2 regions of the Streptomyces sp. NPDC032161 genome follow, and region 2 is predicted to be linked to the other one. Evidence: riboswitches for the same ligand, from Rfam matches in the RefSeq annotation. Region 2 holds a riboswitch; the other holds the start of a gene.

Region 1 (3,402 bases), on a different contig from region 2:
GCCCGCCCCCGCCGCGCTTCGCGTCGAGCGTTCCGTCCGTCCTCAGGGTGTACGACACCGGGCCGCGGTTCGACGCGACGAGAACACCGGCTTCGGCGGACTGGGCTTCGTGCTCGGAGACCATGTTGCGGAATCTAGCCCGATCACGAACCACTCAAACGTGCGAAGGCGGACAACGTTCGGTGGCGCCCGGGTGGCGTGCGCACGGCTCTCGTGGTTCCCGACGGTTCCCCGCGCCCCCACGGGCGCGCATGGACGGTCCCATGGTTCCCGTGGTTCCGCGGTGGTGTCGTACGGTGCGCGCTCGCGTCACGCTGCACGGCGCGAGACGTACTCCTCGATCTCGCGCATCGGGGGCCGCTCCTCGGTGTCCACCGCATGGGTGCGCGGTACGAAGCCGTGCTCGCCGCGCTCGAACTGGGTCAACGCCGGACGCACCAAGTGCCCCCGGGACAAGCGTAGTTGGGCGGTCCGGTAGATCGCCGCCGCCATCCGGCCGAGCGCCTGGCCGTCCTGGTGGCGGTGTCTGCGCACGCCCACGTCGACCTGGGCCAGCGCGTCCAGGCCCACCGTGTGCAGCGCGTCGACGAGGAGGCCCAGCTCCACCCCGTACCCGACGGGGAAGGGCAGCTGTTCGAGCAGGGAGCGGCGCGCCGCGTACTCGCCGCCCAGCGGCTGGACGAAGCCGGCCAGCCGCGGCCAGTGCAGATTGAGCAGCGGCCGGGCCACCAGTTCCGTGACCCGTCCCCCCTGGGCCGCGGCCCCGCCGGGGGCGGGTTCGGCGGGGCCGGCCGGGCCGTCGGGTCCGTTGTCGAATGGTCGGTCGTACATCGCCTTGACGAGGCAGACCTCCGGGTCGGTCAGCAGCGGGCCGACGATGCCGGAGACGAAGTCCGCAGAGAAGTCCCTCAGATCGGCGTCGACGAAACAGACGATGTCACCGTGCGTCACCAGGAGCGAGCGCCACAGCACCTCGCCCTTGCCGGGCACGGCGGGTATCCGGGGGAGTATGTCGTCCCGGTGCACCACTCGGGCGCCGGCCTCCAGGGCCACCTTCGCGGTGGCGTCCGTGGAACCGGAGTCGATCACCACGAGTTCGTCGACCAGCCGGATCCTCTCCATGAGCTCGCGCCGGATCGTCGTGACGATCCCGCCGACCGTCGCCTCCTCGTTCAGCGCCGGCAGGACGACGCTCACGCTCCCGCGCCGCGGGTCCTTCGCCTTGGCGGCCAGGAGGCGGTCCAGCGGGCGGTCGGCGGCCGACCAGGAACGCCTGGTCAGCCAGCGTTCGACCTCTTCCAGCACGGTCGATACTCCCTGTATGTGATCCATCTCGCGGTTCGGACGACTATCTCAACGGTCCGATGCTTCGGTTACAGTCTTGAACAACGCGGACGACCGTCGCATGCCGGGGTCGGTCCGCCGACAAATGCCTGGAGCATCGCTCCAGTGCCACAGCGCTCATCCAGAGGGACTGAGGGAACGGCCCGTTGACGTCCCGGCAACCCTCCTGCCGACCGCGAGGTCACGGTGGGGAAGGTGCCAATTCCGGCTTGCGGCGAAACGCGTCGCAAGGAAGATGAGGAGAAAGGGCCTCCGCCATCATGGCCGTGCAGACCGCTGCGACCGCTCCAGCGAACACCTCTTCCGCCGACGATTCCTCCGCCGGCACCGCGCCCGCCGACCTCGATCTCGGACCCGCAGCGGCGCTCTCCTGCCGCGAATGCGGCGAGCGTTTCGCACTCGGCCCGATCTTCGCCTGCGCGTCCTGTTTCGGGCCGCTCGAAGTGGCGTACGACCTGCCGAGCGGCTCCCCGGAGGAGCTGAGGAAGCGCATCGAGGCCGGACCGAACAGCATCTGGCGGTACGCGCCGCTGCTGCCGGTCCCCGCCGACGTCGCGGAGAAGCCCAACCTCAACCCCGGCTTCACCAAGCTGGTCAAGGCCGACAACCTCGCCCGCGAGCTGGGCGTCACCGGTGGCCTGTACGTCAAGGACGACTCCGGCAACCCGACGCACTCCTTCAAGGACCGCGTCGTCGCGATCGCCGTCGAGGCCGCCCGAGCCTTCGGTTTCACCACTCTCTCCTGCTCCTCCACCGGCAACCTCGCCGGTGCGGTGGGGGCCGCCGCCGCCCGCGCGGGCTTTCGCTCCTGCGTGTTCATCCCGCACGACCTGGAGCAGGGCAAGGTCGTCATGGCCGCGGTGTACGGCGGCGAGCTGGTCGGCATCGAGGGCAACTACGACGACGTCAACCGCTTCTGCTCGGAGCTCATCGGCGACCCGCTCGGGGAGGGCTGGGGCTTCGTCAACGTCAATCTGCGCCCGTACTACGGCGAGGGCTCCAAGACCCTGGCGTACGAGATCTGCGAGCAGCTCGGCTGGCGCCTGCCCGACCAGATCGTCATCCCGATCGCGTCCGGCTCGCAGCTCACGAAGATCGACAAGGGGCTCCAGGAGCTGATCGGGCTGGGGCTGGTCGAGGACAAGCCGTACAGGATCTTCGGCGCCCAGGCCGAGGGGTGCTCCCCGGTCTCCACCGCGTTCAAGGCCGGTCTCGACGTCGTACGGCCCCAGAAGCCGGACACCATCGCCAAGTCCCTGGCGATCGGCAACCCGGCCGACGGCCCCTACGTCCTGGACATCGCCCGGCGCACCGGCGGCGCGGTCGAGGACGTGGACGACGAGCGGATCGTCGAAGCGATCAAGCTGCTGGCCCGCACCGAGGGCATCTTCGCCGAGACGGCGGGCGGGGTGACGGTCGGTGTGACGAAGAAGCTGATCGAGAACGGGGTGCTCGACCCGTCGCTGACCACCGTCGTCCTCAACACCGGTGACGGCCTCAAGACCCTGGACGCGGTGGCCGCCACCTCGCAGGCGACCGCGACGATCCGCCCGAGCCTGGACGCGTTCCGCGCCGCCGGCCTCGCCACCGCCTGATCCCCACCGCGACCGAAGAAAGGCACACCCATCATGAGCGTCAAGGTCCGCATCCCCACCATCCTCCGCACCTACACGGGCGGCCGGTCCGAGGTCCCGGCCGAGGGCGAGAACCTCTCCCAGGTCATCGAGTCCCTGGAGCGCAACCACCCCGGCATCGCCGCCCGCGTGCTGGACGACCAGGGCAAGCTGCGCCGCTTCGTGAACGTGTATGTGAACGACGACGACGTGCGCTTCGAGGACGGCCTGGAGACGGCGACCCCGGACGGCGCCGGCATCTCGATCATCCCCGCCGTGGCGGGCGGCTGCTGACGGTCCGAAGGCTCCCCGCACCGCGGTCGGTCACCGTTCGGTCGCCGCCGTCGGTCATTGGCCGGTCTTCGGCCGGCGACAGCTTCACGAGTTATCCGAATTGCCCTCTCCGAGAGAAAACGGAGGGGGCAATTCTGCATGGTTGAGCGGG
Region 2 (3,402 bases):
TCACCAGCGGCCACGGTCACCACTGATCGCCTGAACTGATCGCCACAGCAGGAGCCCCGTCCATCCGATGGACGGGGCTCTTCGCTGTCCTCCGCCCTCGATAGGGTGGGAGCCGAACCCTTTATCGGCTGTGGACCCCAGGAGCGGACCATGAACGTTGTGACCCCGGTCGGCGGCGACAGCGTGGCGGACCGTTCCTGGCCCGGCGTGCTGAACCCGCTGCTGCGCGGCGAGGACCTGAGCGTGGACGACACCGCGTGGGCGATGGACCGCATCATGAGCGGCGAGGCCACCGACGTGCAGATCGCCGGTTTCGCGGTGGCCCTGCGTGCCAAGGGCGAGACGGTCGACGAGGTGTCCGGCCTGGTGCGCGCGATGTACGAGCACGCCAACACCATCGACGTCCCCGGCCGCACGGTCGACATCGTCGGCACCGGCGGCGACCTCGCCAAGACGGTCAACATCTCCACGATGTCGGCGATCGTCATCGCGGGCACCGGCGCCAAGGTCGTCAAGCACGGCAACCGCGCCTCCTCGTCGGCGAGCGGCTCCTCCGACGTGCTGGAGAAGCTCGGCGTCAACCTGGACCTCGGCGCGCGGCGCGTGGTCGAGGTCGCCGAGGAGGCGGGCATCACCTTCTGCTTCGCCGTGAAGTTCCACCCGGCGCTGCGGTACGCGGCCCGCGCCCGCAAGGAGCTGGGGGCCCAGACCACGTTCAACGTCCTCGGCCCGCTCACCAACCCGGCCCGGGTGCGCGCCCAGGCCGTCGGCGTCGCCGATCTGCGGATGGCGCCCATCGTCGCCGGCGTCCTCGCCGAACGGGGCAACTCGGCGCTCGTCTTCCGCGGCGACGACGGGCTCGACGAACTGACGACGACCGCGACCTCACGGGTCTGGGTGGTCCGCGACGGAGCGGTGCGCGAGGAGGCGTTCGACCCGCGCGACATAGGTCTGGAACTGGTCCCGGCCCAGGCTCTGCGCGGCGGCGACCCCTCGTACAACGCGGATGTGGCCCGCCGGGTGCTGGCCGGTGAGCACGGGCCCGTACGGGAGGCCGTGCTCCTCAACTCGGCCGCGGCGCTGGTGGCCCTGGACCCGACGGACGGCACGCTGAACGAGCAGCTCGCCGCCGGGATCGAGAAGGCCGCCGAGTCCATCGACTCCGGGGCGGCACGGCGCGCGCTGGAGCGCTGGGTGGCGGCCAGCAACGCCTGAGCGCCTGTCGGGTGAGCCGCGATCGGACATCCGACAGCCCCTGAACCGACGGAATGTGACGCAGGGCGCGGTCCGGATCCTGGACCGCGCCCTTGCGCGTCCGCATCCGTATGGCAGGATGCAGGCAGGTCATGAGTGACAGCGACTACGGCCCCGGCCCGCTGTCCGGCAACCCTCCGTCCGTGGCGGGGTGCCCCGGGTGAAGACCAGGCCGCAGGCAGCGAGGTCTGCGGCAAGCGCGGGCCCCTCGGCATCAGTGAATGCCAACCCCCGGGGTCCTGGTCCCTAGGGAGTCTCTTGTGAGCATGCGAATGCGCTAGGGCGTTCTCGCCCTTTTCCGCGCCCTTTCTCTCTTTCCGCTGCGCTGCCGCGTATCCGCCGGCGCATGCGTTTCGCCTGCCTTCTACGGGAGTTCGCCATGTCTGTCCTCACCGCTGCCGCCGACCAGTCGCTTTGTGCCCCTCTGCCGGTTCTGGGCAAGGATGTAACGGTTCCGCTGGTCACGGGTGGTGAAGTCACCTATGCCGCACTCGATTACGCCGCCAGTGCCCCGGCCCTCCAGCGCGTCTGGGACGACGTCGCCGCGTACGCCCCGTACTACGGCAGCGTCCACCGCGGCGCCGGTTACCTCTCGCAGCTCTCCACGGACCTCTTCGAGAACAGCCGCGAGACCGTCGCGGAGTTCCTCGGCTGCCGCCCCGACGACCAGGTCGTCTTCACCCGCTCGACCACCGATTCGCTCAACCTGCTGGCCGCGGTGGTCCCCGCCGACTGCCAGGTGTTCGTGTACGAGACCGAGCACCACGCCTCGCTGCTGCCGTGGCGCGACGCCCGGGTGACGTACCTGAACGCCCCGCGCACCCCGGCCCAGGCCGTCGAGACGCTGGAGCGGGCGCTCGCCGACCGCGACCCCTACGGCCCCGCGCTGGTCTGCGTCACCGGCGCCTCCAACGTCACCGGCGAACTGTGGCCGGTCAAGGAGCTGGCGGCCGCCGCGCACGCGCACGGTGCCCGGATCGTGCTGGACGCCGCGCAGCTCGCCCCGCACCACCCCGTCGACATCACCGAGCTGGACGTCGACTGGGTGGCCTTCTCCGGGCACAAGCTGTACGCGCCGTTCGGCTCGGGCGTGCTCGCGGGCCGGGCCGACTGGCTCCGGGACGCCGAGCCGTACCTGGCCGGCGGCGGCGCCTCGCGCAAGGTCGCCCGACGTGCCGACGGCGGTGTGGACGTCGAGTGGCACACCACTTCGGCCCGTCACGAGGCCGGTTCCCCCAACGTCATCGGCGTGTACTCCATCGCCTCCGCCTGCAAGGCGCTCACCGAGGCGGGCTTCGACGACCTGGTCGCCCGGGAGCAGCACCTCGTCGCCGCAGTCCGCGCCGGGCTCGCCGAGGTCCCCGAGGTCACGGTGCTCTCGCTGTTCGGCGACGACGCCCCGCGGGTGGGTGTCATCTCGTTCGTGGTGGAGGGCTGGAACAGCTCGCACTTCGCCGCGGCGCTCTCCGCCGAGTACGGCATCGGGGTGCGCGACGGACTGTTCTGCGCCCACCCGCTGGTCCGTACGCTGCTGGGCAGCGACCCGCAGGAGGTCGGCGAGTGCGGTGCTCCCGAGGCCGCGCCGGGAGAAAGGTCGCTCAACGCGATCCGGGTGAGCTTCGGCGCCGGTACGCCCGACGAGCACATCGAGCGCTTCGTGCGGGCGGTCAAGGAACTGGTCGGCCAGGGCGCCCGGTGGACCTACCGCACCGAGGGCGGTCGCTGCGTGCCGGACCGGGGCTGAGAGGTGCGTGACCCGGTGGGGGCGGCGGGGCCGTCTCCACCGGGGCGCGGGAGGCGGACGCTACGCGTCGAGGCCGATGTTGAAGGCGGCCTCCAGGTCGTGCTGCGAGTACGTGCGGAAGGCCACGTGCGTGTCGGTGGCCTCGACGCCGGGGATCTTGCTGATCCGGCCGGGGATGACGTCCGCCAGGTCGTCGTGCCGGGCCACCCGGACCATGGCGATCAGGTCGTAGGTGCCGGTGACGGAGAAGACCTCGCTGACGTTGTCCAGCGCGGCGATGGCCTCGGCGATCTCGGGAATCCGGTCCACGCTGGTCTTGATGAGCACGATCGCGCTGATCACGGCTGGTTCTCTCCCTCGGTGGCCGCTGCTGGGGCCTTCACTCTATCCGCACGCCGGTAGCG

Evidence for each region. A riboswitch is a leader RNA that binds a small molecule or an ion and turns the genes downstream of it on or off. The one in region 2 is predicted to bind S-adenosylmethionine.
Region 1: another riboswitch for S-adenosylmethionine. It lies ahead of thrC (threonine synthase); the one in region 2 lies ahead of AB0E67_RS07580 (aminotransferase class V-fold PLP-dependent enzyme).

What each region holds. Positions count from the first base shown of each region.
Region 1 covers NZ_JBEZVN010000059.1:10,856-14,257, reverse strand. The annotation lists gene AB0E67_RS34700 (trehalose-6-phosphate synthase) at 1-124, opposite strand, end outside; gene AB0E67_RS34695 (glucosyl-3-phosphoglycerate synthase) at 310-1,305, opposite strand; SAM riboswitch class I at 1,459-1,586, shown strand; gene thrC (threonine synthase) at 1,605-2,939, shown strand; gene AB0E67_RS34685 (MoaD/ThiS family protein) at 2,973-3,251, shown strand.
Region 2 covers NZ_JBEZVN010000002.1:399,302-402,703, reverse strand. The annotation lists gene AB0E67_RS07590 (cytochrome bc complex cytochrome b subunit) at 1-26, shown strand, start outside; gene trpD (anthranilate phosphoribosyltransferase) at 151-1,215, shown strand; SAM riboswitch class IV at 1,343-1,460, shown strand; gene AB0E67_RS07580 (aminotransferase class V-fold PLP-dependent enzyme) at 1,634-2,998, shown strand; gene AB0E67_RS07575 (Lrp/AsnC ligand binding domain-containing protein) at 3,059-3,340, opposite strand; gene AB0E67_RS07570 (rhomboid family intramembrane serine protease) at 3,337-3,402, opposite strand, start outside.